DNA from 4 places in the Saccharopolyspora gloriosae genome. Region 2 is predicted to be linked to each of the others. Evidence: riboswitches for the same ligand, from Rfam matches in the RefSeq annotation. Region 2 holds a riboswitch; each other region holds the start of a gene.
What was found. A riboswitch is a leader RNA that binds a small molecule or an ion and turns the genes downstream of it on or off. The one in region 2 is predicted to bind cobalamin.

Region 1 (7,031 bases), 2.4 Mb from region 2:
GGCCTGCTGGGGAACTCCGGACGGTTCCGCGCTGACCTGGTGGGACGAGCCGCCGACGGGTCCGCTCGCCGCCGGGCACGAGGTGCTGCGCGGACTCGGCGCGCTCGACCCCGACGGCGCGGTGACCGGCAGAGGCCGGCGGATGGCCGAGCTCGGGCTGCACCCGAGGCTGGCGCGAGCACTGCTCGACGGCACCGAACGGGCCGGGTTACGGGCGGCGAGCGAGGTCGTGGCACTGCTCGACGACGACACGGTGACCTCCGAGTCCGATGTGGACTCCGCGTTGGCGCGGCTGCGCCGCGGCGGGCCCGGCACCGACCGGTGGCGGCGGGAATCGCGCAGGCTGGCCGGGCGCGCGGAGAAGCCGACGCGGCAGGGCAGGGCGGACGCGGCCGAGATCGTGGCGCTCGCCTTCCCGGAGCGCGTCGCCCGCCGCCGGGCTGCGGACTCCCCGATCTACCTGATGGCGTCGGGCACGGCCGTCGAAGTGCCCACCGGATCGCCGCTGCGGCACGCCGAGTGGCTCGCGGTGGCGGTCGCCGACCGCAGCCCCGGCGCCGCGCACGGCACGGTGCGGCTCGCCGCCCCCGCCGACGAGGGCTTGGCTCGACGAGTGGCGGCTCCGCTGCTCAGCGCGCGCGACGAGGTCCGGTGGTCCGGCGGCGACGTGCGGGCGGTGCGCGAAGAGCGGATCGGCGCGATCACCGTGGACAGCAGGCCGCTGCGCGAACCCGACCCGGCGCTGGTGCGGGCGGCGCTGCTCGACGGGCTCCGCGTCGACGGACTGGAGCTGGTGCGCTGGAGCCAGGACGCCGTCCGGCTGCGCGACCGCATCGGATTCCTGCACTCCGCGCTCGGCGAACCGTGGCCCGCCGTCGACGACGACTCGCTGCTGTCCGATGTGGACTCCTGGCTGGAGCCGGAGCTGTCCCGCGCCCGGAAGCGGGCCGACCTCGCGCGGATCTCCGCTGCGGGCGGGCTGCGGAGGCTGATCCCGTGGTCGCAGGCGGCCCGGTTCGACGAGCTCGCGCCGGAGAGCGTCGAGGTGCCGTCCGGGTCCCGGATCAAGATCGACTACTCGGGTGATCGGCCGGTGCTGCCGGTGAAGGTGCAGGAGGTCTTCGGCTGGCGCCAGGTCCCGATGCTCGCCGGCGGCCGAATCCCCCTGGTGCTGCACCTGCTCTCACCCGCCGGACGCCCGGCGGCGGTCACCTCCGACCTGGAGTCCTTCTGGGCCACCGGCTACCCGCAGGTCCGCGCCGACCTGCGCGGCAGGTACCCGAAGCACCCCTGGCCCACCGACCCCACCACGGCACTTCCCACGCGGAAGACCCGCCGTTGATCGTCTGCGTAGGGTTCGGGTGGCGGAACCTCAGGTGCTTCCTCGCTGCGGGATCTTTTTCCCGAGTGGCTCCGCCACGAGGGAAAAAGCTGTCCTCGCGAGGAAGCACCTGAGAACCCGCGGCGGTGCCGGTTGCTCTGGTGGTCACTGCTCAGCGGCTTCGCCGCTGACAAGACAACGACCACGAAGGCGCTCACCTGGAGATGCAAGATCAAAGAGAAGTGGTCAGCGGCTTTGGTTCTGTTCAGTTGAAGGTGAGGGCGATGAGGTCGGTGGCTCGGAGGTCGGGGAGCGTCCAGGTCACGCCTGCCAGGGCGCAGCCGATGCGGGCCAGGGCGAAGGTGTCCGGTTCGCCGGGGGCCAGGTCGTCCTCGTCGGAGATGCCCGCCGCCGCGATGGCCGCCCGGACGTCGGCTCGGGGCTGCGGATCGCGGAGGTCCAGGTCGTCGGAGTCCGTGCTGAAGACGAGCTCGCCGTCGATCGCGTACCCGATGGCTACCGGAGGGCCGGTGAAGTTCGTCCGGATCGTCACCGCGGGTCCGCCGGCGGCGGACAGGACCGCGCTCGGCTCCTGCACGGCCGGTCTCGGCCTGCCCGCCATCGCCTCGAGGCCGGACCAGTCGCCGCCGGCCGCCGCGTCCACCGCGCGGGCGCGCTCCAGGTCGCCGACCTCGCTGGTCGCGCCGGCGTCGTCGAACACCAGCGTCCAGCCGTGGACCCGGCCCGCCAGCAGCACCGCGACGCAGTCGGGGTCGCCGAGGGCCGCGCGCGGCAACGAGGTGTGCTCGTCGGTGGACTGCGCGGGCAACGTGCACGGCACGGCGGAACCGGCGTCGAGGCCGAGCAGCTCCAGCGCCGCGCGCGGTGCGACGTCGCGCACCAGGTGCGCGGTGGAGTGGCCGATCACGTCCAGTTCGGACAGCCAGATCGGGCGATCATCGGCGTCCAGGGTTCCAGGTGGAAAACCAGGTGTGGGCAAGACATCTCCTCGGAGTGGGGAAGGGCGGGCCGACGGGCGAGCTCAGCCGAACGGCAGCATCACCAGGTCGGCGCCGCGGACGTCCGCCGACGTCCAGGAGGTGATCCCCGCGAGCGCGCAGCCCATGCGGATGACCGCCTCCGGGTCGCGCTCACCCGGATCGAGGTAGTCCTGCTCGACGATCCCGGCGGCCTCGACGGCGTCCTTGAGCCTGCCCTCCAGCTCGGGCGCGATCCCGTCGAGGTCGTCGGAGTTCGTCCACAGCACCTCTTCGCCGTGCTCGGCGAACACGAGGCCGCAGCTCGGCCCGCTGAAGTTGTTCGCGAGGGTCAACGCCGACCCGCCGGTCCGGGACAGCGCCACGGCGGGATCCACCAAGGCGCCGTCGACGCCCGAGACCTCGGAGGTCATGCCCGCGTCGTCGAGGACGAAGGTCCAGCCGCCGATCCGTCCGGCCAGCAGCACCGCGCTGCACTCGACGTCGCCGAGCGCGGTGCGCGGCAGCGAGGTGTGCTCGTCGGAGCGCTCCGGCGGCAAGGTGCACGGCCGCACGTGCCGGAGCTTCGCCCCCAGCACCTCCAGCGCTTCGAGCGGCTGCAGGTCGCGCACCAGGTGCACGAGCTGGTGCGGGTCCTCCGCGCCGAGATCGGAGATCCATGCGGGGCCGCCTTCGGAATCCAGGGTGTCCGCGGGGAACGTCGGTGCTGTCATCGGTGGTCCTCGTCAAGCGTCGATCTTGTGATGGCGACACTCTGCACCAGACCCCCGACAACGAGCCCCGCGAGCACCCGGGTCGTCCGTTCGGTGGAACCGGCGGGCTGCGCGATGAGTTCCCGCGCACCGAGCGGTCGAACTCGTGGAACGGACGATTCGAGGAGGACGACGATGAGCTTGCCCGAGGTCGTGTCGCGGGAGGAATGGCTCGCCGCGCGCAAGGAACTGCTGGCGAGGGAGAAGGCGGCGACGAAGGCGCGGGACGCGCTCAACGCGGACCGGCGGCGGTTGCCGATGGTCCGCATCGACGAGGACTACCGGTTCGACGGCCCGGACGGGACGGCCACCTTGCTCGACCTGTTCGGCGGGCGCCGCCAGCTGCTGATCTACCACTTCATGTTCGACCCGAGCTGGGACGCGGGCTGTCCGAGCTGCTCGGGGTTCGTCGACCAGTTCGGCGACCTCACGCACCTGCGCGCGCGGGACACCTCGCTGGTCGTGGTCTCGCGGGCGCCGCTGGACAAGATCGAACCGTTCAAGGAGCGGATGGGCTGGACGTTCCCGTGGTACTCCTCCGGCGGCGGCCGGTTCAACCACGACTTCCACGTCACCCACGACGAATCGGTGTCGCCGATCGAGTACAACTACCGCACCAGGGCGGAGCTGGAGCGGGCCGGGGTCGGCTACTACGTCGAAGGCTCCGAGCCGTTCGAACTCCCCGGCCTGAGCGTGTTCCTGCGCGACGGGGACGCCGTGTTCCACACCTACTCCACGTACGCGCGCGGCCTCGACGGCCTCGGCAGCACCACGAGCCTGCTCGACCTCACCGCGCTGGGCAGGCAGGAGGAGTGGGAGGAACCGAAGGGGCGGGCGAGTGCCGTCGGCGCCCCGGCGGGCAGCGACAAGGTCCGCTACCACGACGAGTACTGATCACCGGCGGCGCAGCGAGGTCGGGCGATGACCGCGGGTCCGCCCGCATCGGGTGGTTCACATGTTTCTTGACAACGATCAACGCAGGCTGAAAGGTTGTCGCGACGTTCCACTGCGACGGTGTGCAGGAAGCCGGTGAGGAATCCGGCGCGGTCCCGCCACTGTGAATGGGGAGCCGCGTCCACTGGGGCCACTGCCGGGAAACCGGTGGGAAGGCGGGGCGCGGCGCTGATCCATGAGCCAGGAGACTGGCACCGTCGTACCGATTCGCACGGGGTCGCGGAGCCCCGAGGAGGTACGAAGTGCACCCGAACTCGTTGTACGCGCCGGATTCCGGTCGGTCCCCCGAGTCCTGCCGCGCCGCGTGAGCGGCGTGCTCGGCCGCAGGCGGCTGCTCGCGGGTGTCGCGGGAGCGTTCGCCGCGGTGCCCCTGGTGTCCTGTTCCGGCGGTTCCGGGTCGAGCCCGGGGCGGCTGCGGGTGGCGTTCCCCGCGGGCGGGGCGACCGAATCCCTGGACCCGCACACCGGCTCGCTGTTCGTCGACCAGGCGAGGGCGAAAGCGCTGTTCGACACGCTCGTCGGCTACGCCGACGACATGAGCGTGGTGCCCCGCCTCGCCGAGTGGTGGCAGCCTGATCCGACCGGCACCCGCTGGCGGATCCGGCTGCGCCCGGCGAAGTTCCACGACGGACGCCCGGTGACCGCCGAAGACGTGCTCTACACGTACCGGCGCATCGCCGACGACTCCACCGCGGCGCAGGCGAGCGCGCACTTCGGAGACGTGGACTTCGCGGCCAGCACGGCGATCTCGGCCACCGAACTGGAACTGGTGCTCGGCGCGCCGAACTTCGAGTTCCCCGCCGCGTGGGGCGCCCCCGCCACCGAGATCGTGCCCGCCGGAACGACCGACTTCACCGCCCCCGTCGGCTCCGGACCGTTCCGCTTCGTGTCCTTCGAACCCGGCAAACCCGCCGTGTTCGCGCGGTTCGACGACCACTGGTCCGGCCCGGCCACCCCGGCCGAGCTGGAGTTCGTGCCGATGGAGGAGGAGAGCGCGCGGGTCAACGCGCTGCTGTCCGGTCAGGTCGACTACGCCCACGACGTCAGCGCGAACTCGGTGCGACTGCTGGAGCAGGGCGGCCGGGCGCGCGTGCACTCCGCGCCGTTCGGCACCATGCAGTCGCTGCTGCTCAAGGTCGACCGGCCCCCGTTCTCCGACCCCAGGCTGGTGCGCGCGGTGCGGGCGGGGCTGGACCGCCGAGCGCTGCTCGACATCGCGCTCAGCGGCCAGGGACGGATCGGCAACGACCTGTTCGGCGCCGGTCTGCGGTTCTACCCGGCGGGCCTGCCCGAACCCGTCCGCGACCCGGAGCTCGCCCGGTCGCTGCTGCGGGAGGCCCGCGCCGACGGGCTCGGCTGGGAGTTGCAGACCAGCTCCGTCGACCCGTACTTCGAGTCGGCGGCGAGCCTCATCTCCCAGCAGCTGGGCGACATCGGGATGCGCGTGACGCCGCGGGTCGGGCCGTCGGAAACGTACTTCTCCGACATCAAGGAGCACGGCGTGGCCTCCCTGAGCAGGACCGCCGCGTTGCCGGTGCCGACGTTCCTCGGCCAGCGCATGACCTCCGACGCGGGCGGCAACAACTACACCGGCTACCGCTCCGCCGAATTCGACGCGCTGCACGCCGAAGCTCTGTCCACAGCCGACGAACATCGGCGGGCGGCCCTGCTGGCGCGGGCGCAGCGGTTGTCGCGGGAGCACAGCGGCATGGTGGTGTGGGGCTTCAGCGGCTGGAACGTCGCCACCTCCGACCAGGTGTCCGGCGTGCGCGGAGCACCACCGAACTCCCTGGACTGGGCCCGGTTCGACCGGGTGAGCGTGGGGTGATCGCGCTCGCTCCGCGGCTGCGCGGGGCGGCCCCCGGTGCTCGGGTGCTCGGCGCGGTGCTGTCCCGGATCGGCGTCGCGGTGGCGCAGATCGCGCTGGTCGCCGTCGGCGTGTTCGCGCTCACCGCGCTGCTGCCCGGCGACACCGCCGAAGTCGTCCTCGGCGAGCACGCCGACACCGGGCAGGTCGACGCGCTGCGGCGGCGCCTCGGCCTGGACGAGCCGCTGGGCACCCGATTCCTGGACTGGGCGGCGGGAATCCTGCACGGCGACCTCGGCACCTCGCTGCGCACCGGGCGCCCGGTGGTCGACGAGATCGCGGGCAACGCCGCGACGACGGTGCTGCTGGCGGTGCTGACCCTGCTGATCGTGCTGCCGCTGGCGCTGTGGCTGGGCGCGCGCAGCGGACTGCGCGCCGGATCCCGGTTCGACCGCTCGGTGAACTTCGCGGTGGTGCTGCTGAACTCGGTGCCCGAGTTCGCGCTGGCGCTGCTGCTGGTGGGCGTGTTCTCGGTGCAGGCGGGCTGGTTGCCCGCGACGGCCGCCGGGTTGTCCGGCTGGTCGTTGGCGGCCGAACCCGCGGTGCTGGTGCTGCCGGTGGCGGTCCTGGTGGCCAAGCAGCTGTCCGCGCTGGCCAGGCAGGTCCGCGCCGGCGTGGTGGTCGCGAACTCCGCGGAGTTCGCGACGCACGCGCGACGCGCCGGGCTCGGTGCGCGCGCGGTGGTGCTGCGCCACGTGCTGCCGAACGCGATCGGCCCGGTGCTGCAACAACTCGGGCGCACCGTGGACGGGCTGCTCGGCGGCGTGGTCGTGGTGGAGGCGCTGTTCGCGCTCGACGGGCTCGGGTCCGGGTTCGTCGAGGCGGTGCGCGCCCGGGACCTGCCCGCGGTGCAGGGCTACGCGCTGCTGTTCGCCGCGGTCACGATCGGCGTCAACGCGGTCGTCGACCTGGCGGCGCGCCGGTTCCGGGCGGGCGCGCGATGAGCCGCGTCCTCGGCTGGGTGCTGCTCGGCGTGCCGCTGCTGGCGGCGCTGGCCGGACCGCTGCTGACCGGGCCGGTGCACGCGGCGAGCGTCCCGCTGCTGCCGCCCGGCGGCGCGCACCCGCTCGGCACCGACGTGCTCGGCCGGGACGTGCTCGCCCTGGCGCTGCACGGCGGCGGATCGGTGCTGGCGCTGG
Region 2 (7,031 bases):
GCGTGATGTTGCCGCGGCCGGACAGCGTCAGCGCCGTCGTCGGCGAGTGCGTGACCACGGTCAGCTCCCGGTCCGTCGGCAGGATGTTCGCCATCCGGGCCACCGTGGTGCCCGCGTCGAGCAGGATGGCGCCTTCCTCCGGCACGAGTTCCAGCGCCGCCTTGGCGATGCGGTTCTTCTCCGCGGTCATCACCGAGTCCCTGGCGGGCACGTTCGGCTCGAAACCCAAGCGCTCCACCGGGATCGCGCCACCGTGCACCCGGCGCAGCACGCCGCGGCGTTCGAGCACGGTGAGGTCGCGGCGCACGGTTTCGGTGGTCATGTCGAAGCGGGTCGCGAGCGCTGCGACGTCGACCCGGCCTTCCTTGCGGGCCAGCTCCAGAATCGCCCAATGCCGTTCTTCGGCGTACATGACCGCTTCGCTCTCCCGCCGTGAGATCCCCCGGTCCGGCGGAGATTACCGGCGCCGAGCACGCGGGCACAATGCTCGGATGTGGTTTCTTGTTGCTTTGCTTGGCGTTCGCCGGGGCGCTGCGGGGTTGCGAAGCGCGGGAGATCCGATCCGGTGATCTTTTTACTCTCCGAATTCGGATGATCACATTCAGTATAGGGTGGCCCGGTGCCAACTGAGGACATCCCGTCGGCGGTCTGGCGGTGCGCCGAGGTCCGCGACGCCCTCGCAGTGCGCGACATCGGCACCGTCTACCGCGCGTTGCGCGCGCACGGCGTCTCGCAGAGCCGCATCGCCCAGCTCACCGGGCAGGCGCAGAGCGAGGTCAGCGATGTGCTCAACGGGCGCGCGGTGCGCAGCTACGAACTGCTGTCCCGGATCGCCACCGGGCTCGGCATCCCGCGCGGCTGGATGGGACTCGCCGGCGAGCAGCGGCCCGCGACCACCGAGCGCGGCGCCTCCGACGTCGCACCGGACGAGGAGGACGAGCAGACCAAGCGCCGCAAGTTCTTGTCCTACGCCGGTTCCCTCGTGCTCGGCTCCCACTCGGAACCGGCCGAATCCGCGCTCCGGCTGCCCGCCGAGCTGCGGTACCCCGACCTCCTGCGCACCCCGCCCGGCCGGGTCGGCGCGTCGGACGTGGCGGCGCTGGACGAGCTGATCGGCTCGCTGCGCAGGATCGACCAGCGCTACGGCGGGGTCGGGCAGTACGGCACCGTCGCCGCCGCGACCCGGCACGCGGAGCTGATGCTGGAGTCCTCGATGTGCGAGGACGTCCGCTCCGAGCTGCTGGCGACCTTGTGCAAGCTGCACGCCACCGCGGGCTGGACCGCCGTGGAGAACGGGCTGCTGGCCAGCGGGCACGAGCACTTCGGGCGGGCGCTGGACTTCGGCCGCGACGGCGCCGACCCGCTGGCGATCGCCCGGACGCTCTACGCCGCGGGCCGCGCCGAGCTGCACTTCGGAGATGCGAACTCGGCGTTGAAGCTGTTCCAGCTCGGGTCGATCCGCGCCGAATCCTCGACGCTGGTGAGTTCGGTGCTGCAGCTCAACTCCGCGTGGGCCGCCGCGCAAGGAGAACGCGGCGACTCGGTGCGCCGCCTGCTCGACCACGGCCGCGGGCTGCACGCGGCGGCGAAGATCGACGCGGACTACCCGCTGTTCCGCTGGTTCGGCGAGGCGGACCTGCTGGGCATGACCGGGTCGATACAGCTCGCGATGGGCGAGTTCGAATCCGCCGCGCTGCACCTGTCCCGCGCCGTGGCCGCGCGCGCACCGGGCGAGGTGCGCTCGGCGGTGTTCGAGCTGGCGAGCCTCGCCGAGGCGAAGTTCGCCCTCGGCGACCACGGTGCCGCGATCCGCCACGGCCGCCGTTCGGTGCTGCTCGCGGGCGGCGTGCGCAGCGCGCGGCTGCACGGCCGCCTCGCCGGGCTGCGGGCCAGGTGCGCGGAGATCGCGAACTCCCGGCACCCCTGGCACGACTGCGCGGAGGAACTCGCGCAGGGCATAGATTCGGTGATCGCGCCCCGCGCCGTGCGCCGGTGACGTCAGTCCGTCGCGGTGATCCGGTCCGGTGCCGGTGGGACGACGCCGGGGTGGGCGGCGAAGTAGCCGAGCAGGGCGTCGAGGTCCACGGGACCACCGGTGACGTCGGTGCCGTCGGCGAAACCGGTGAAGCCGTCGCCGCCCGCCGCCAGGAAGTTGTTCACCGCTACCCGGTACGGGGCGTCGGGAGCGACCGGTTCGCCGTGCAGCGTCAGCCCGGACACCTTCGAGCCGATGGGGGCGGACTCGGAGTACTCGTAGTGCACTCCTGCCGAGACCTGCAGGATCGTGGCGCCCTCCGGTGTCCACTGCTGTTCCAGCACGTTCTTGAGCTGCGCGCCGGTGAGCGTGATCGTCTGCATGATGTTGCCGAACGGCTGCACCGCGAACGCCTCGCCGTAGGTGACCACGCCGTCGCCCTCGCCCGCCGGGGAGGAGGCGTGCGGCAGGTCGGCGCGGACGCCGCCGGGGTTGGTGAGGGCCAGCTGCGCGCCACTCGCTGCGGTCGACTCCAGCTGGGCGTCCGCGATCACGCTGCCGAGCGCGGATTCCCCGGACGGCGCGGCGGCTTTGAGCAGGTCACCGGTGATCGTCCCGACGGCGCGGTTCGCGATCGGCGCGGCCTTCTCCCGCGCTTCCTCCACCAGCGCGACGGTCTCCGCGTCGGGTGCGATGTCGCGGGTGACGATCTCGTTGCGCGCCGAGCTCCGCTCCCGCACCACGTCGCGGGTGGCGCGGTCGATGCTCAGGTCGAGCACCGAGAGCAACCGGCCGAACGAGGCTCCTTGCACGACGGGGCGCGGCGCCCCGGCCGGGTCGGTGGCGGTGCAGTTGTACTGCTGGTGGCTGTGCGCGCTGAACACGGCGTCGACCTTCGGCGAGGCTTCGGTGGCGATGCGCGTCGCCGGGCCGCCCGGTTCGAGCTCGCAGGAGTCCGGTCCGCCGCCGGTGGCCTCGTCGCCCTGGTGCAGCAGCACGACCTGCGCCTTGATGCCGAAGCGGTCGAGCGCGTCGGCGGTGCGGTCGATGGCGGCGACCTCCTCGCCGAACCGCAGTCCTTCGACGGCCTCCGGGCTCACCACGCTCGGCAGGTCCTCCAAGGTGGCCCCGATGACGCCGATCGGCACGCCGCCGGAGACCTGCACGGTGAACGGCAGCAGCGCCGGGGAACCGTCCTCGAAGGACACGTTCGCGCCGAGGTACGGGAAGTGCGCGCCCTCGAAGGAATCCCGGAACCGGCAGCCGTCCTCCGGGTGGCAGCCACCGCTCTGCAACCGCTGCAGTTCCGCGTAGCCCTCGTCGAACTCGTGGTTGCCGACGACGTGCGCGCGCACGTCCTGCGAGTTGAGGAATTCGACGGTGGGTTCGTCGTGGAACAGCGCGGAGTTCACCGGGGAGGCGCCGACGCTGTCGCCCGCCGAGAGCACCAGCGAGTTCGGCGCCTGCGCGCGCAGCCGGTCGAGGTGCGCGGCGAGGTAGGCCGCTCCCCCGGCTTCGACGACGGAGCCGTCGGGCAGCTCGACCTCGCCGGAGGAGCCGGTGGGCGGTTCGAGGTTGCCGTGCAGGTCGTTGAAGGTGATCAGCCGCACGTCGGTGGTGTCCGGTCGCGGCGGCGCCTGCCCGGCGGCGGCGCCGGGGACCATCGCGGCGGTGGCCAGGGCGGTGGCGACGACGGCGAGTCCGCGTCGCACGCGGGAGGCGCGCATGATCGGAGTTCCTTCCGGACCGGTGATCTCGGAACAGGAGTCTGCCCGAACGACGGCCGCGACCACCAGCGAATCCGCATCACACACCGCTTCGGACTTGGTCCCGCACGAACCTCGCGTTCCCCGTCCGGGTGATGCGTGCGACATCAACAAGTCTTCCGCCACGCCGACGATGATGGGGTCCGGATCAGCGCCGAACGCTAGATGTAGTGTGGCGCCCGCTGATGGTTCACCGGGATCGCCCGGTGTGACAACAGGGAACCCGGTGCGAGTCCGGGACTGCCCCGCAGCGGTGAACGGGAACGACCGCCGTCACCACCTCCAGAGGTGGTGCAGCACTGAGCGCGATGCTCGGGAAGCGACGGCCAGTAGGTCCGGCGTCGAGGACGCCGGGTGCCCGTGAGTCCGAAGACCTGCCATCGGTGCGCGCACGAGGGGTGCGCGCCGTCCGGGACCTCGCGGGAGGGTCGCGGGACGAGCGGTGCCGTGCGCGCCGCGGTCCTCGCACGCTCCGAGCCGTCCCGGGCAGGTGTCCGAGCTTGCGAGGGAGAGAGCCAGTGACCGAGTCCACGACCCGGCCGTCAGCAGCCACCGCGGTACCCGCGGGAGTGCGGGTGCTGCGGCGCGACGGGACCGTTTCCGGTTGGGACGAAACGAAGATCTCCGTGGCGCTGACCAAGGCGTTCCTGGCGGCCGAGGGGGATTCGGCCGCCTCGTCGTCGAGGCTGCACCAGGTCGTCGCGGAGTTGTCGGAGCAGGCCGCGCGCGGAGTGCTGCGCCACGCCGGCCCCGAGGGCCTGGTGCACATCGAGCAGATCCAGGACGCGGTGGAGCTCGCGCTGATGCGCGGCGGCCACCACGGCGTCGCCCGCGCCTACGTGCTCTACCGGGAGCAGCACGCCCAGGCCCGCGAGACCCCGGAGCAGGCCGCGGACACCGCGCCGGAGCTGGCGATGACGCGCCCGGACGGCATCCGCGTGCCGCTGGACTGGGCCCGGGTGTCGACCGTCGTCGAGCAGGCCTGCTCCGGGTTGTCCGATGTGGACGCGGATCGGGTGCTGCGGGAGGTCCGGCGCAACGTCTACGACGGCATCGGCTCCGCCGAGCTCGCCGAGTCGCTGACGATGGCCGCCCGCACCTTCGTCGAGGGCGAACCGAACTACTCGCTGGTCACGGCGCGGCTGCTGCTGGACAAGCTGCGCCGGGAGGCGTTGAGCTTCGTCGCGGACGAGCCCGCCGAGGCCGACCAGGTGCAGATGCGGGACCGCTACGCCGGTTACTTCGCCGACTACGTGCGCCGCGGCATCGAGCTGGAGCAGCTGGACCCGGAGCTGGCGCGGTTCGACCTGGCCCGGCTGGGCGCCGCGCTGGACGCGGACCGCGACATCGCGTTCGGCTTCCTCGGCCTGCAGACCCTCTACGACCGCTACCTGCTGCACGAGCAGGGCGTGCGGTTCGAGCTGCCGCAGGCGTTCCTGATGCGGGTCGCGATGGGCCTGTCGCTGCGCGAGGACGACCGCGAGGCGCGCGCCGTCGAGTTCTACGACCTGCTGTCGTCGTTCGACTTCATGTGCTCGACGCCGACCTTGTTCAACTCGGGCACGACGCGCCCGCAGCTGTCGTCCTGCTTCCTGACCACGGTGGACGACGACCTGCACGGGATCTTCCACGGCATCAGCAACAACGCGCTGCTGTCGAAGTACGCGGGCGGTCTCGGCAACGACTGGACCCCGGTCCGGGGCACCGGCGCGCACATCAAGGGCACCAACGGTTCCTCGCAGGGCGTGGTGCCGTTCCTGAAGATCGCCAACGACACGGCGGTCGCGGTGAACCAGGGCGGCAAGCGCAAGGGCGCGGTGTGCGCGTACCTGGAGACCTGGCACGTGGACATCGAGGAGTTCCTCGACCTGCGCAAGAACACCGGCGACGACCGGCGGCGCACCCACGACATGAACACGGCGAACTGGGTCCCGGACGAGTTCCTGCGCCGCGTGGAGGCCGACGAGCAGTGGACGTTGTTCTCCCCGGACGAGGTCCCCGACCTGCACGACCTCTACGGCACCGCGTTCGCCGAGCGCTACCGCGAGTACGAGGCCGCCGCCGAGCGCGGTGAGCTGGCGGTGTTCCGCCAGGTCCGCGCGGTGGACCTGTGGCGGCGGATGCTCACGATGCTGTTCGAGACCGGTCACCCGTGGATCACCTTCAAGGACCCGTGCAACCTGCGTTCGCCGCAGCAGCACACCGGCGTGGTGCACTCCTCGAACCTGTGCACCGAGATCACGCTGAACACCGGTGGCGACGAGGTCGCGGTGTGCAACCTCGGTTCGATCAACCTGGCCCGGCACGTCACGCCCGACGGCCTGGACGTGGAGCGCCTGCGCCGCACGACCCGCACGGCGGTGCGGATGCTGGACAACGTGATCGACGTGAACTTCTACACGATCCCGGAGGCGCGGACCTCGAACATGCGCCACCGCCCCGTGGGCCTGGGCCTGATGGGCTTCTCGGACGCGTTGTTCGCGCAGCGCATCCCGATGTCCTCGCAGGCCGCGGTGGAGTTCGCGGACCTGAGCATGGAGCACATCAGCTTCCACGCCATCGGCGCGTCCTCGGACCTGGCGGCCGAGCGCGGCCGGTACGAGTCCTTCGAGGGTTCGCTGTGGAGCCGGGGCGTGCTGCCGATCGATTCGCTGCGGCTGCTGGAGCAGGCCCGCGAAACCGGCGTCGACCTGGACCACTCGTCCACTTTGGACTGGGACGGACTGCGGGAGCGGGTGCGCGCCAACGGGATGCGCAACTCGAACGTGCTGGCCATCGCGCCGACGGCGACGATCTCGAACATCTGCGGCGTCGGCCAGTCCATCGAGCCGCTGTACCGGAACCTGTACGTGAAGTCGAACATGTCCGGCGACTTCACCGTCCTCAACGCCGACCTGGTGCGCGATCTCAAGGCCGCCGGGGTGTGGGACGAGGCGATGGTGCAGGACCTGAAGTACTTCGACGGCGACCTGGCCCCGATCGACCGGGTGCCCGGCGAGCTGAAGTCGTTGTACGCCACCGCGTTCGAGATCGAGCCGCGGTGGCTGGTGGAGGCCGCGTCGCGCCGCCAGAAGTGGATCGACCAGGCGCAGTCGCTGAACCTGTACATGGCCGCGCCCAGCGGCCGCAAGCTCGACGAGCTGTACCGGCTCGCGTGGCGCAAGGGCCTCAAGACCACCTACTACCTGCGGTCGAGCAGCGCGACGCACGTGGAGAAGTCCACGTTGCGCGGCACCGACGGCAAGCTCAACGCCGTCTCCCCCGTCGCGCCCGCCGCGTCCCCGCAGGCC
Region 3 (7,031 bases), 2.2 Mb from region 2:
GTCCAGTTCGAGGTGGTCGCGGATGCGGTCCTCCGGGTGGCGCGCCGTCGAGCCGAAGCAGAGGTCGCCGAGGATCGCCTGGGCGCGTTGGATCTCGCTGCTCAGGTCCGCGCCGTCCCCGCGGCCGGCGCCGGTCATCGGACGGCCGCCCGTCGCGCGTTCCGCGTCGACGGCTCGGGTAACCGTTCGCGCATCGTGATCGCTCCCAATCTGTCCACAGTGGAATTGCGGGGAAGTGCTCCGGAGCGACGACGGGCGAGCAGCCTGCCCGCGCAGGAGGCCGCTGAGGTGGATTCCGGAGCGGATGTCGCGCGGTGGCGGCGAATGCCGGCCGCGTCCCGTTGATCGGCTCGGATCCGGGAGAGCACCTGCCGGGAGATCGGGCGTCGGAGGTGCGCGGCCGAGCGTGTCAGCGACGGTCCGCTCCTGACAAGGAAGATCCGGCACCACAACCCGTTGGTGGCGGGCACGTCCCGCCGGTCTCGCGTGGACTCCGATCCGAGTTCGACCGTCCGTGATCGAGTGCGCGCTCGCGATCACTCAACGCGGGGACGCAGGAAAACGCTTTCGGTGGTCGTCGTGGCGGGACCCGCTCGTCCATGATGGATTCATCGCGGTCTTCCCGGACCGGCGTCCGCTGCGGATCGCCGGGCACCGGGTGCTTCCCGTTCGGACGAGGAAGTCCGGGCGTCCCACCGGCGCTGTGCGAATCTCCGCCGGCCGCGATTCGGCGCAACGACGCGCCTGCCGCCGCGATCCCGTCTCGGACTCCGCGGACCTGCCAGTGCCCCGCGCTCGCCGACGTCCTCCAGCGGGACCTGCTTCTCCAGCGGGACCGAGTTCCCCGGTCACCCCGAATTCGACTGCGCCGAGCCGGATTCGCCCGGCACGGCCGGTCCCGGTGCAACAGCGAAGGAGTCGAGCAGATGCGTGCTCAAGAGCAACCGGGCCTCCCGCGGGTCACAGCCCAGCCGGACCCGGCGCCGGATACGGCGAGGTGGGGAGGACTGCGCGCCGCGCTCGTGCACCACGACCCGCAGGTGTCCGACGTCGCCTTCGCCCGGCTCGCCCGCGAGCTGCTCGACCCGGCGGCGGCCGGCCCGGCCGACCTGGTCGGCCCGGTCGAGGTCCTCACCGGCTCCCCGCACCCCAACCGGGCGCGGGTGGCGCTGCTGCTGGGCGTGCTGCTCGGCGACGACGAGAGCAGTTCGTACCTGCCGGGACAGATCAAGGGCGTGCTCGGCGACCGGCTCGACGCGTCGATGCGGCTGCTGGAGCGGGCCGACACCGAGCCGTGCCTGCGCACCGCGCTGCTGCACCTGCTGATGCACCTGCCGGAGCAGCGCGACCGGATCTCGCCGGTGCTGCCGGCGGATCTGGACGAGCACGACGCCGCCCGGCTCCGCCGCTGCTTGACCGTCCCCGACTTCACCGATCCGAGCTGTGCGGCGGGAATCGGCCGGGCCTGGCCGTCCCCGGCGCACTGGGGGAGCCTCGCGCCGATCACCGGTCCGGTCCGAGCCGGTGCGGAGCTCGCCGAGCTGTGGGACGCCGAGACCGCCGCGCTGCGCGCCTACCAGGGCGCGCGCGCCGAGCACGAGATCCACCACGCGTTCGGCTGGCCGGAGCTGCCGGAACCGCCGGAACCCGTCACGCCCGCGTCCGGCGCCTACCGGCGGCTGCTGGAGCAGGAGTCGACGGCGGGCCAGCGCATCGAATTGCTGCGCGCGGAGTCGGGCGCGGTACCGGGCGGGAACTGGGACCGGTCGGTCACGGCGTGGGACGAGGACGCCTACCTGCGGCGGAACCTGCGCCCGGCGCCGGGGCCGGTGCTGGACGTGGCCTGCGGCACCGGGCGCTGGACGCGGGTGCTGGCCGAGCAGGTCGGCCCGGACCGGGTGCTCGGCCTGGACTCGGCGGCGCCGTTGCTGGAGGTGGCGCGCGCGGCGGTCCCGGGCGTGCTGTTCACCGAGGGCGACGCGCGGGCGCTGCCGTTCCCGGACGCCTTCCTCGGCGCGGTGAACTGCTCCGACGCGCTGCACCTGCTGCCCGAGCCGCAGCGGGTGATCGCGGAAGTGGCGCGCTGCCTGCATCCGGCGGGCACCTTCACGGCGACCACCTACCGGCCGGGGACGCGCGCGTTCCAGCGCTACTTCCAGCGCTGCCACGAGCGGGTGTTCGGGCTGCGGTCGTTCGAACCGGAGACGATCGCCGAGGCGTTCGGGTCGGTCGGATTGGACGTGGTGGATTCCAGCGGGCCCGGCTCCTTCCTGTACCTCACCGCCCGCCGCCGGGCCGTCGGACGCGGCGGAATGGGGGCGGTGGCGGTCTGATCCGCGCTCCGGCGGAATTTCGCCCGGTTTTTTCCAGAATTGCCGGGAACCAATCCGGCCGACTATCCGACGGTCTCGGGCGCCTCGTTCCGCGGAGGCTCGGCCGAACGTCGCGCACGGCCCTTGCCGGAACACCGCGCGAGCATCCGCTCCGATGTTCCGGCAAGGGTCATCGACGTCATAGTTCTTTCGGCGGCGCCGGTTTTCCGGCGCTCATACCTGCGCGGACGCAGTTTCCGCGTGTCGTCGCTGCTGCGTTCCGACGTCCGGCGCACTTGACATTCCTCAGCGGGACTGCGAACTTTTCACCCGTTCAAGCGACGGTGTTCAGGAAGCCGGTGTGACTCCGGCGCGGTCCCGCCACTGTGAGTGGGGAGCCCGCCTCCACCCGTGCCACTGCCCGACAGGGTGGGAAGGCCGGAGGCCAGGGTTCTGATCCACGAGCCAGGACACTGGCATCGTCGTACCGATTCGTACGGGGTCGCGGAGCTCCGGAGGAGGTACGTGGTGCTGCGCATCGACGCATCGCGCCCGACGGGCGCAACTTTCCCCTCGGACCCTTGTGGTCTCCCCCGGGCGTAGCCCGCCTTCGATCGTCGCTGACCGGACCGGCTTCGGGAGACACGTGCGTCCTGTTCCTGCCACCACTGATCAGTCCTATTCGGACTCGTTGATCGAGTCCGCTCTGGCCGGCGCGTTCTGCGGCGCCGACGGGGGAACACCGCAGCAGACCACGGCCGCGGTGGCGTTCCTGACCGTGCAGGCCGCCCGGCACACCGGTCGCGGCACCGGCTACGTCAACACCGTGCTCAGCGTGCGGGTCGGCCCGGCCGTCGGTTCCTGCGCCGTGGAACCCGGCGCGCTCGACGAGGACGCGGTGCGCGACACCGTCGGGCGCAGCGTCGCCGAACTGCTGGCGCACCCGCTGCGCCCGGTCCGGGTGGCCGCGCTGGACGCCTACCTCGCCGCGACCACTCCGCACGGCGCGCACCCGCTGGCCCGCCAGGTACGGGTCCCGGCGGGGGATTCGCTGGCGAAGTCGATGGCGCGGGCCCGCGCGGTGGCCGCGATCACCCGGGCCCCCGAGGGCGGCCGGGTGGCGGTGATCGGCGTGGTGAACTCGCTGCTCGCCGCGTTGCGGGAGCGCGGGCTGACCTGCGTTCCGTGCGACCTCAAGGGTGGCCGGACCGAGTGGGACGAGCCGATCCTGACCGACCACGCGGCCGCGATCGAGGGCGCCGACGCGGTGCTGGCCTCGGGAATGGTGCTCGGCAACGGCACGTTCGACGAGATCGCCGCGGCCTGCGCGGCGCGCGACCTGCCGCTGACCCTGTTCGCCCAGACCGGGGCCGCGGTGCTGCGGGAACTGCTCGGCGGCCCGGTGCAGGCGCTATCGGCGGAGCCGTACCCGTTCTTCTGGCTCTCCGGCGAGGAGACCACGATCCACACCTACGAGGCGCCGCGATGACCGGTCGGGCACCGGCCCGGTCCGAGTCGCCGCTGGACCTGATAGGCAACACCCCGCTGCTGCGCGTCACCACCCCGATCGCCTTCGAGCACCCGGGTTTCTGGGCGAAGCTGGAGGGCGTGGCGCCGGGCGGGATGAAGGCCAGGGCGGCGCACGCGATGCTGGCGGGCGCGCGCGAGCGCGGCGAGCTGCGCCCCGGCGGCACGGTAGTCGAATCCACCAGCGGCACCTTGGGGATCGGCCTGGCGTGCGTCGGGGTGGCGTGGGGGCATCCGGTGGTCGTCGTCGCCGACGACGAGCTCGACGACATGACCCGCGCCCTGCTCACCGCCTACGGCGTGCGGGTGGAGCTGGTGCGGTCGCCGCACCCGGTGGGCGGTTGGCAGCGCGCCCGGCTGGAGCGGGTGCGGGAGCTGATGGCGACGCTGCCCGACCCGTACTGGCCGGACCAGTACAACAACCCGGACAACGTCACCGGGTACCACGGGCTGGGCCGCGAACTGCTCGACCAGCTCGACGACGTCGAGGTCGTGGTGTGCAGCGTCGGCACCGGCGGTCACAGCGCCGGGATCGCGCAGGTGCTGCGCGAGCACCGTCCGGAGGCCCGCCTGGTCGGGGTCGACGCGGCGGGCTCCACGGTGTTCGGCGATCCGGCGGTGAAGCGCCTGATGCGCGGTCTGGGCAGCAGCATCCACCCGGGCAACGTGGACTACGCGGCGTTCGACGAAGTGCACTGGGTCGGGGCGGCGGAGGCCGTCGCGGGCTGCCGGCGGCTGGCTGCGGGGTCGTTCGCCACCGGTGGGTGGAGCACCGGCGCGGTGGCGCTGGTCGCGTCCTGGTGCGCGCGCGAACTGGGCTCAGACCGAGTCGCCGCCGTGTTCCCCGACGGGCCGCACCGGTACTGGCGGACGATCTACGACGCGGACTTCCACGCCGCCCAGAACCTGCCCGATCCGGTCACCGAACCATCCGAAACGGACGGAATTCCGTCCGAAGTGGACAGCAAGACGAGTTGGAGGAGGTCGCGCAAGGTGGTCGATCCCTGCGCCCATCGCACCGCCGGTTCGGCGGGCTGCCCGGTCTGCGAGGTGCGGGAATGAACCGCGCCGCGTTCGCCAGGCTGTCCCCGGCCGCGAAGCTGCTGGTGATCAACCAGTTCGGCATCAACGTCGGCTTCTACATGCTGATGCCGTTCCTGGCCGCGTACATGAGCGGGAACCTCGGCTACGGCGCCGCCGTGGTCGGCCTGGTGCTCGGTGTCCGGAACCTGAGCCAGCAGGGCATGTTCCTGCTCGGCGGGACCGCCGCGGACCGGCTCGGCTGCCGCCCGATGATCATCGCGGGCTGCGCGTTGCGGGTGGTGTCGTTCGGCTTGTTCGCCGTGTTCACCTCGCTGCCGGGCCTGTTCGCCGCGGCGATCCTCACCGGGCTGGCCGGTGCGCTGTTCAACCCGGCGGTGCGCACCTACCTGATGCACGAGGCGGGGGAGCGGCGAGCCGAGGTGTTCGCCGTGTTCAACGTCTTCCAGCACGCGGGCACGCTGGTCGGGCCGCTGCTCGGCGCGGCCCTGCTGGCGGTGGACTTCCGCGTCATCGCGCTGGTGGCGTGCGTGGCGTTCGCGGTGCTCACCGCCGCGCAGCTGCTGGTGCTGCCGCACCGGGAGGTCGAGCCGCAGCAGCAGAGCGTGCTGGGCAGCTGGCGGGAAGTGGTGCTCAACCGCCGCTTCCTCGGCTTCACGCTGTCGTTGTCGGCGTACTTCGCGCTCTACAACCAGCTCTACCTGACGTTGCCGCTGGAGGCGCAGCGCGTGTCCGGCGCGGCGTGGTCGATCGCGGTGGTGTTCGGGGTGTCCACCGCGATCGGCGTGTTCGGCCAGGTCCGCATCACCGAGTGGTGCCGCCGGCGGTGGAGCTCCGGGCGGTCGATCGTGCTGGGCCTGTGCTGCATGGGCGGTTCGTTCGTGCCGCTGATGCTGGCGGCCCCGGTGCTGCCGGAGCGCCTCCCGGTGGCGGGCGCGCTCGGCACGGCGCTGGCGTTCGTGCCCGTGGTGATCGCGATCGTGCTGTTCACCGTCGGGCAGGCCATGACGAACCCGTTCGCGATGGAGCTGTTGCCCGAGATCGGCAGCGAACGGCTCGCGGGCACCTACTACGGCTTCTACTACCTGGTCTCCAGCCTGGTGGCGGCCGGGGTGAGCTGGCTGGCGGGTGCCCTGCTGGACGCGTTCGCCGAGCCGGGCGTGCGGTGGTTGCCGTGGCTGGCGCTGCTGCTGGTCGGCTTGGCGGGAGCCGGGGGCACCGCGCTCATGGAACGGCGCGGAGCGCTCGGCCGGGCGCGCCAGGAGCAGCCCACGACCGCGTGACGCGCTGGCGACCTCCCGTGCGGCGGTGTATCCCGTGGGCACCAGCCGACCACGGGAGGTCCCGGCATGACCGATCCGACGTTCTACCGCAGCCCCGCCGACGCGATCGCGGCGCCGCGCGAGGAAGTGGCCTACGTGGCGGCTTTCGACCGTTCCGCGAGCCGCCCGGACGCGATGGCGGTGCTCGACGTGAACCCGTCCTCGCCCGAGTACGGCCGGGTCGTGGGCTGGACCGAGATGCCCGGCACCGGTGACGAGTTGCACCACTTCGGGTGGAACGCGTGCAGCAGCGCGCTCCAGCACGAGGGCCACGACATGGCGGGGCTGGCGCGCCGCTACCTGATCGTGCCGGGCCTGCGCTCCTCGCGGTTGCACGTGCTCGACACCGTCCCGGACCCGAGGGCGCCGCGCCTGGTCAAGACGATCACGGCGGCGGAGCTCTCCGCGAAGGCCGGGTACTCCCGCCCGCACACGCTGCACTGCGGTCCGGACGGCGTGTTCCTCACCTGCCTCGGCGGCCGGGACGGCGCCGACGGGCCGGGCGGCATCGCGCTGCTGGACCACGACTCGTTCGACGTGCTGCGCGCGTGGGAGACCGATCGGGGCCCGCAGCGCCTCGCCTACGACGCCTGGTGGCACCTCAACCGCAACACCCTGATCAGCAGCGAGTGGGGAGCGCCGTCGCTCATCGAGGACGGTCTGGTGCCGGAGCGGCTGCTGGCCCACGAGTACGGCCACGCCCTGCACTTCTGGGACCTCGCGGCCGGCGCGCACCGGCAGCGCGTGGACCTGGGCGAGCAGCACCAGATGGTGCTGGAGCTGCGCCCGTCGCACGACCCGGAAGCGACCTGGGGCTTCGCCGGAGTGG
Region 4 (7,031 bases), 390 kb from region 2:
CGGCCTCCTCGCCGACCTTCCACTTCGCCGACTTCACGAACTGGAACACGCCGATCGACCAGCCCTGGTTCCAGCCGCGCAGCGCGAGTCCGAACGCGCTGGTCGACTTCCCCTTCATCTCCCCGGTGTGCACGATCAGCAGCGGACGGTTGCGCCGCTGCCGCGTGGTCAACCCGTCTTGCGGAACAGAACTCGGCTTTCCCTGAGGCATGGGCTCAGACCCTAGGCCACCTCGGTCGGGCGCCGGACCGGCTGTCGCGGACCTCACCGTCTCCGGTCGGCTCGAAAACGCCTCGCAGCAACCGTTTTCCGGCCCACCGGCGGCGAATCGCGCGTCGGCCGGATTGGAGCCGACCGACATCGGTGGACTGCTGAGACGCGCTCACCGACGGGTCGTCCCGGTGCGAAAAAAAGCGCCCCCGCGCTCGACCGACCTGGGGGTCATCGGGAGCGCGAGGGCACTTCGTGGTCCACCCCTGGGGGTCAGGTGGACGAGGAAGAGCTTACCAACTACGCCGGGATATTCCTACTCCGCCCGGACCGGGTCGTAACCGAATCGGAATCAAGCGGCCCGAGCGGCGGTGTCGCGGGCCGCGCGCACGACCCCGGCGACGGCGTCGGCGGAGAGCTCCTCCAGCCGCAGGCAGGCCCCGCCGAGTGCGGTGGCGACCTGGCCGGCGAGGCCGAGGCGCACCATGCCCTGCTCGCAGTCGACCACCACCGACGCCACGCCGAGCCCGGCGAGCAGGCCCGCCGCGCGCATCGAGTCCCGCACCGCCTGCTGCGCCCTGGCGCGCCCGGTTCCGCCGCCACCGGCGGGAACCGTGGACTTGCCGTCGGTGAGCAGCACCAGCAGCGGACGCCTGCGCGGGTCGCGGGTGCGCTCGGTGGTCACGACCTGGCGGACCTTGAGCAGCCCGGTGGCCAGCGGCGTGCGGCCACCGGTGCGCAGGTCCCGCATCCGGGTGGCGGCGATCTCCACCGACGACGTGGGCGGCAGCGCGAGCTCGGCGTCCTCGCCGCGGAAGGTCACCACGCCGACCTTGTCCCGGCGCTGGTAGGCGTCACGCAGCAAGGAGAGCACGGCGCCGCTGACGGCGGACATGCGTTCGCGGGCGGCCATCGAGCCGGAGGCGTCGACGGCGAACAGCACGAGGTTGCCTTCGCGGCCTTCGCGCACCGACTTCCGGACGTCCCCGCGGTGCAGGACCAGTCCGGGGCCGCTGCGCCCGCGCGCCCGCTGGTGCGGGGCCGCCGCGATCAGCGTGGACGGCAGATGCACCCCATGTCCGTCCACTGTGGAGGATCGGACGGTCTGGCCGCTGCGGGACCGGGCGCGGGAACGCCTGCCGGGAGCGCCTTCGCCGACCCCGGGGACTTCGAGCAACCGAGCCCGGAACGCCGGTGCGGGCGCGGCCGGGGGCTTGCTCGCGGGAGCCCGACCGTTTCCGTCGTCCTGCCGCGAGCCGCCGTCGCCGTTCGGCGCGGGCGCCTCCGGCGGGGTCTGCGCCTCGCCACCGCCCGGCCCGTCCGGGCCGTCGTCCGGTCCGCCGTCGGGGGCACCGCCGCCGGGCCCGCCCGGCCCGTCGTCGGGACCGTCCGGCGGTTCCTCCCCGCCGTCGTCCTGCGCGGAACCCCGGTCGTCGCCCGGCTGGTCCTGCGCGTGCTGGGCGGCGTCGTTGAGCGCCTGCTGCAGCTGATCCTCTTCGACGCCGGGCTCGTCGAACGGGTCGCGGCGCCGCCGGTGCGGCAGCGCCAGCCGGGCCGCGGCCTCCACGTCCGATTCGGCCACGGCGTCCGCGCCGCGCCACGCGGCGTGCGCCACGGCGGTCCGGGCCAGCACCAGGTCCGCGCGCATGCCGTCCACGTCGAACGACGCGCACAGCGCGGAAATGCGCCGCAGCTCCGCGTCGGGCAGCCGCACCGACTCCACCCGGGACCGCGCCTCGGTGATCCGCCGCGCCAGGTCGGCGTCCGCGTCGGCCCACCGCGCCGCGAAACCCGCCGGGTCCGCCTCGAACGCGAGCCGCCTGCGCACCACCTCGGTGCGCGTCGCCACGTCGCGCGACGCCGCGACCTGCACGGTGAGCCCGAACCGGTCGAGCAGCTGCGGACGCAGCTCGCCCTCCTCCGGGTTCATGGTGCCCACCAGCAGGAACGAGGCCGCGTGCGTGACCGACACGCCTTCGCGCTCCACGTGCGCGCGGCCCATCGCCGCCGCGTCCAGCAGCAGGTCCACGAGGTGGTCGTGCAGCAGGTTGACCTCGTCGACGTAGAGCACGCCGCGGTGCGCCGCCGCCAGCAGACCGGGCTGGTAGGCGCTGACGCCCTCGGTCAGCGCGCGTTCCAGGTCGAGCGAGCCGACGAGCCGGTCCTCGGTGGCGCCGACCGGCAGCTCGACCAGTTCCGCGGGCCGCCGCACCCCGGTGATCTCGGCGTGCGGGCCGTCCGGGCACTGCGGGTCGGGCCGGTCCGGGGCGCAGCCGAAGCGGCAGCCGGGCACGACGTCCAGCGCGGGCAGCAGCGACGCCAGGGCGCGCACCACCGTCGACTTCGCGGTGCCCTTCTCGCCGCGCACCAGCACACCGCCGATGCGCGGGTGCACCGCGTTCAGCAGCAGCGCCAGCCGCAGGTCGTCGTGCCCGACCACCGCGGTGAACGGGAAGCGCGGGCTCGCGGGAGCAGTCATGCCAGGTGTTCCTTCCTCGGGTCTCGGACGCCCCGATGTCGGCTGCGCCAAGGCGAGGCAGTGTCCTGACTCCCGGATCAACGCGGGACCCCGGCCTTCCCAGGCAGCAGCGTTCGCCGACGCGCCCGGTGGCTCGCGAGGGAGGCCCGCTCCCCGGTCACAGTGGCGCCGACCGTGCCGGACTCGCACCGGCTTCCTGACCTGCCTTGGCTGGGACCAGCGTGCATCGTCGCAGATCACGGACGGCCGAGGAACAGCCGCGACGGGCTCAGCGCAGCGAGCCGGGGTATCGGTGCATGTCGACGTGCGGGATGCCGTCTTCGAGATACTCCTCACCCGAGGGTTCGAACCCGAAGCCGCGGTAGAACTCCAGCGCGTAGGTCTGCGCCGACAGCGTCGCCGGGGCGCGCTGGATCTCGGCGAGCGCGGCGCGCATCAGCTTGCGCCCGAGGCCGAGACCGCGGGCCTCCTTCGCGGTGGCGACGCGGCCGATGCGGAAGGTGCCGTCGGGGTCTTCGAGCAGCCGCAGGTAGCCGAGCACGTACCCGTCGGCGGAGTCGATCCAGAAGTGCCGAGTGCTGTTCTCCAGGTCCCGGCCGTCGAGCTCCGGGTACGGGCAGCTCTGCTCGACCACGAACACGTCCACGCGCAGGCGGAGCATGCGGTAGAAGTCCTCAGCGTCGAGGTCGGCCGTGTAGGCGCGGTGGACTGCGGTGGCGAGCGGTTGCAGGGTCACCATCACGGGATATCACATTCCGGCTACGACACCTGCGGTCACCTGCGGCGGAAGTAGCGCAGACCACGTCCTGCGCCCGGCCCGCGCGCGGCCGCGGAAATCGGGAAGTGCAGCGCACGAACGCGCCTCGGCCACCCGAAGCGGACATTCCCGATGAACAGGTCGGCTCCGCCCGAGAACGACGGCGCGCCGGACGTCCCATCCACCGGGACGACCACCTCCGTTCAGAGCCGGGCCGCGACGTCCGAGGAGACCGCCGCGATCCGGGTGTACACGCCGGGCGTGCCGGGCCGCCCGCATCCGGTGCCGTAGGACACGACGCCGATCAGCCTGCCGTCGGTGACGAGCGGCCCGCCGGAGTCCCCGGCGCACGCGTCCCGGCCGCCTTCCGGCGCTCCCGCGCACACCCGCGTTCCCGGTTCGTAGTCGGAGTACGCGGCCCGGCAGTCCGCGTCGGAGCTGATCGGCACCTCGGCGGAGCGCAGCACCTCCGAGGACGAGCCGGTCTCGGCGGTGCGCCCCCAGCCGTAGACCCGGGCCTGCTTGCCCGGCCGGTACGGCTCGGCGTCCCCGGGTTCGGCCATCGGCAGCGGCTGCTGCGCGGCGGGAGCGGTCAAGGTCAGCACCGCCACGTCGTATCCCTCGGTGACGTCCCGGAATTCCGGGTGCACCCACACGCCCCCGACCGCGCCGTCGGTTCCCCCGGTGTCGCGCAGGTCCGCCCGGCCGGTGATCGCGCGCAGCGCCGCGGGGTCGCGGCCGTCGACGCAGTGCGCGGCGGTGACGACCTTGATCGGCGTGACGAGGGTGCCGCCGCAGAACTGGTGCCCCGCGTCGTCGGTCAGCGCCACCGCCCACGGCGCCGCGCCCTCTTCAGCGCCGCCGAGGACCCGCTCCTGAGCGGGGTCGGCCCCGGCCGGAGCGCCCAGCGCGGTCAGCGCCGCGGCCAACGCGGAGGCGCCGGCGGCGAAGCGGGCCGGCGAACGCCGCGGCGGGCGGGAGTGGTCGGACACGACGGCCTCCAAGACTCGCACCGCTGATCGGAGGTGATCAACGCGTTCGGCGGCACACGGTAGCGGCCCGGTCACCGAGAGATCAGGAGGGCGAGCTCACATGGGCTCGCAAGAATTTTTCGTTAATATAGTTGTTGACGGGAAAAACTACGGAGCACTTGCGCGGCCGATCGCCGTTCGTCCCGTAGCCCCGTCCACGATCCTCGGGAGTCCGCGACGACGCGGACCCGAGATCACCCCCGATCCGGTGAAACCTTCGACCGGTGGGCCCATCCGCCCACCGGCCACCTTCGTGCGCGCACGACCTGCGCGACGACTCGATCAAGGAGCGAACACGTCATGCTGCTGGACTTCACGACCCTGCCGGCGTTCCTGCTCGCCAGTGCAGTGGTGGTGCTGACACCTGGGGTGGACGCGTTCCTGCTGCTGCGGACCTCACTGCGGCAAGGCATCGGCGCCGGCCTGCGCGCCCTGCTCGGCATCCACACCGCGAGCATCCTGCAGGTGGCACTGGTGATCTGCGGCCTCGGCACGCTGATCACGAACAACCCCGCGGTGCTGGCCACCCTCAAGTGGGCCGGAGCCGCATACCTGGTCTACCTCGCGGTCATGATCGTGCGAGGCCTGTGGCTGACCCGCAAGGAGACCGGCGACGGCCTCGAAACGGGCAGCACCACCGACCGCCCGTACCTGCAAGGCCTGCTGAGCAACATCACGAACCCGAAGATGCTCCTGTTCAGCCTGGCCTTCCTGCCCCAGTTCGTGGGCGCCGCGACGGCCCCCACCCTGCAACTGGTCCTGCTGGGCGCGGTCTTCCTCGTGCTCGCCGCGATCTGGGAAGTCACCATCGTCCTCGCCGCGGCGCGCATCGCCGACCGCCTCCGCCGCCCCAAGATCGCCCGCTCCCTCGACATGATCAGCGCAGCAGCCTTCTTGACCATCTCGGTCGGCCTCGTCACGACCTGACGCCCTCGGTAGCCGCGTGGTCTCGCTCGGCTCCACCCCCAACGACCGTGCTTTGCGGCGAAGCCGTGCAGTGGACGAGCGAAGCGAAGTCTGCCTCGCGGCCGAAGGCCGTGCCTGTATTCGCGCAGCGAATAGCCCACGTCACAAAGCCGACCACCGGCGGGTTCTCAGTCGGTCTCTCGCGAGGACAGCTTTTTCCCTCGTGGCGGAGCCACTCGGGAAAAAGATCCCGCAGCGAGAGACCGACTGAGGTTCCGCTACCCGGACACCCCAGCAACACCAGCCGTGGAAGCAATCCTGAAACCCGACCTTCCACACACCACCGCAACCACACGCCCAAACCCGGGAAGGCTCTAAAACCCGACCCCACACGCCAAGCCGCGCGAGACTCCACAACCCGCCCCCGCACCAAGCAGAGCACTGCTTTCCTGGTGCTGCAGACGCAGCAAGGCCGGGGCACCCGGCGTGCGCCCCGGCCTTGCCTCCCCGACTACCCGTGTGATCAGCCCAGCTGGGCCTGCACCTCTTGTTGATAGGTGCTCACGCGGGTGTACACGCCCGGAGTCCCCGGCCGGGCGCAGCCGTTGCCCCACGAGACGATGCCGATGAGGCGCCCGTCGGCGACGAGCGGTCCGCCGGAGTCGCCTTGGCAGCTGTCCTCGCCGCCTTCGGGCAGACCCGCGCACACCATCGCGTCGGGGTTGTACTGCCCGCCGTAGGCCCGCGAGCAGTCCTGATCGCTGGTGATGGGCGGGTGCGCTTGGAGGAGGGTGCGGGACGGTCCGCCGCCTTCTTCGGTGGTCCCCCAGCCGAGCACGGTGGTCGCCGCTCCCGGCGCGTAGAGCGCGTTGTCCTGCTGGGTGGCCAGGGGCAGTGGTGTCTGCGGCAGCTCCCGGTCGACGGTGAGCACCGCGATGTCGGAACCGGTGCTGGCGCTCTGGTATTCCGGGTGCACCCAGACGGTGCGGACTTCGGCTTCGACGCCCTCGTCGGTCGTCTTGTCGTCGCGCCCGGCGACGACGGTGATCTGCCGTGGTGCTCCGCCGGTGACGCAGTGCGCCGCGGTGACGACCTTGTTCTTGGCGGCGATGGTGCCGCCGCAGAACTGGTTGCCGCCGGAGTCGGTGAGGTAGACGACCCACGGGTATTCGGTGGTGCTCGCGGGCTCCCCGCCGACGATCTTGGTGGTGGGGGCACCGGACGTCGGCTCGGACGCCGTGGTGTCCGCCCCGGCCGGGGCGGTGATCGCGACCGAGGCCAGCGCCGCCGCGGTGAGCGCTCCCGACACCGACCACCACCGGGTTCGCCTGCGCAGAGTGTGTGTCATCCCGCTCTCCATCCCCCGGAGCCCCTGCGGCGCGGTCGGGGCGACCGGCCCGCCTCCGGCTCGTGACAGTGTCGCGGAGAGAGCCGATCACGGCGCGGTGATCGTCCACAACGGCCGATCGTTGTTACCTGATCAGGTGATATATCGGGAGAAAACCCCTCACCCAGACCAGCACATTCAGTCCACTTCGGACAGTTCGGGCGCGGTCGCCGGAGCTCGCCCCACGCCTGAGAGCGACGGTCTCGAGCAGCCGCTCGGGCCACCGACCTGACCCCGGCCGCGCGATCGACCCGCCGCTGC

Region 1: it holds a riboswitch for cobalamin, as region 2 does, so the genes downstream of both, BJ969_RS10100 (ABC transporter substrate-binding protein) here and BJ969_RS20205 (ribonucleoside-diphosphate reductase subunit alpha) in region 2, are expected to answer to the same signal.
Region 3: it holds a riboswitch for cobalamin, as region 2 does, so the genes downstream of both, BJ969_RS11040 (Rossmann-like domain-containing protein) here and BJ969_RS20205 (ribonucleoside-diphosphate reductase subunit alpha) in region 2, are expected to answer to the same signal.
Region 4: it holds a riboswitch for cobalamin, as region 2 does, so the genes downstream of both, BJ969_RS21935 (putative cobaltochelatase) here and BJ969_RS20205 (ribonucleoside-diphosphate reductase subunit alpha) in region 2, are expected to answer to the same signal.

Annotation. Positions count from the first base shown of each region.
Region 1 is NZ_JACHIV010000001.1:2,219,668-2,226,698, forward strand. It holds gene hrpB (ATP-dependent helicase HrpB) at 1-1,342, shown strand, start outside; gene BJ969_RS10085 (hypothetical protein) at 1,587-2,321, opposite strand; gene BJ969_RS10090 (hypothetical protein) at 2,364-3,032, opposite strand; gene BJ969_RS10095 (DUF899 domain-containing protein) at 3,207-3,965, shown strand; cobalamin riboswitch at 4,045-4,236, shown strand; gene BJ969_RS10100 (ABC transporter substrate-binding protein) at 4,330-5,853, shown strand; gene BJ969_RS10105 (ABC transporter permease) at 5,850-6,836, shown strand; gene BJ969_RS10110 (ABC transporter permease) at 6,833-7,031, shown strand, end outside.
Region 2 is NZ_JACHIV010000001.1:4,659,770-4,666,800, forward strand. It holds gene BJ969_RS20190 (DeoR/GlpR family DNA-binding transcription regulator) at 1-412, opposite strand, end outside; gene BJ969_RS20195 (helix-turn-helix domain-containing protein) at 620-1,996, shown strand; gene BJ969_RS20200 (bifunctional metallophosphatase/5'-nucleotidase) at 1,999-3,702, opposite strand; cobalamin riboswitch at 3,911-4,137, shown strand; gene BJ969_RS20205 (ribonucleoside-diphosphate reductase subunit alpha) at 4,260-7,031, shown strand, end outside.
Region 3 is NZ_JACHIV010000001.1:2,490,771-2,497,801, forward strand. It holds gene BJ969_RS11030 (hypothetical protein) at 1-138, opposite strand, end outside; gene BJ969_RS11035 (class I SAM-dependent methyltransferase) at 927-2,333, shown strand; cobalamin riboswitch at 2,640-2,808, shown strand; gene BJ969_RS11040 (Rossmann-like domain-containing protein) at 2,959-3,801, shown strand; gene BJ969_RS11045 (PLP-dependent cysteine synthase family protein) at 3,798-4,901, shown strand; gene BJ969_RS11050 (MFS transporter) at 4,898-6,163, shown strand; gene BJ969_RS11055 (selenium-binding protein SBP56-related protein) at 6,230-7,031, shown strand, end outside.
Region 4 is NZ_JACHIV010000001.1:5,053,811-5,060,841, forward strand. It holds gene cobO (cob(I)yrinic acid a,c-diamide adenosyltransferase) at 1-211, opposite strand, end outside; gene BJ969_RS21935 (putative cobaltochelatase) at 563-2,689, opposite strand; cobalamin riboswitch at 2,748-2,888, opposite strand; gene BJ969_RS21940 (GNAT family N-acetyltransferase) at 2,958-3,428, opposite strand; gene BJ969_RS21945 (trypsin-like serine protease) at 3,650-4,438, opposite strand; gene BJ969_RS21950 (LysE family translocator) at 4,778-5,404, shown strand; gene BJ969_RS21955 (S1 family peptidase) at 5,907-6,731, opposite strand.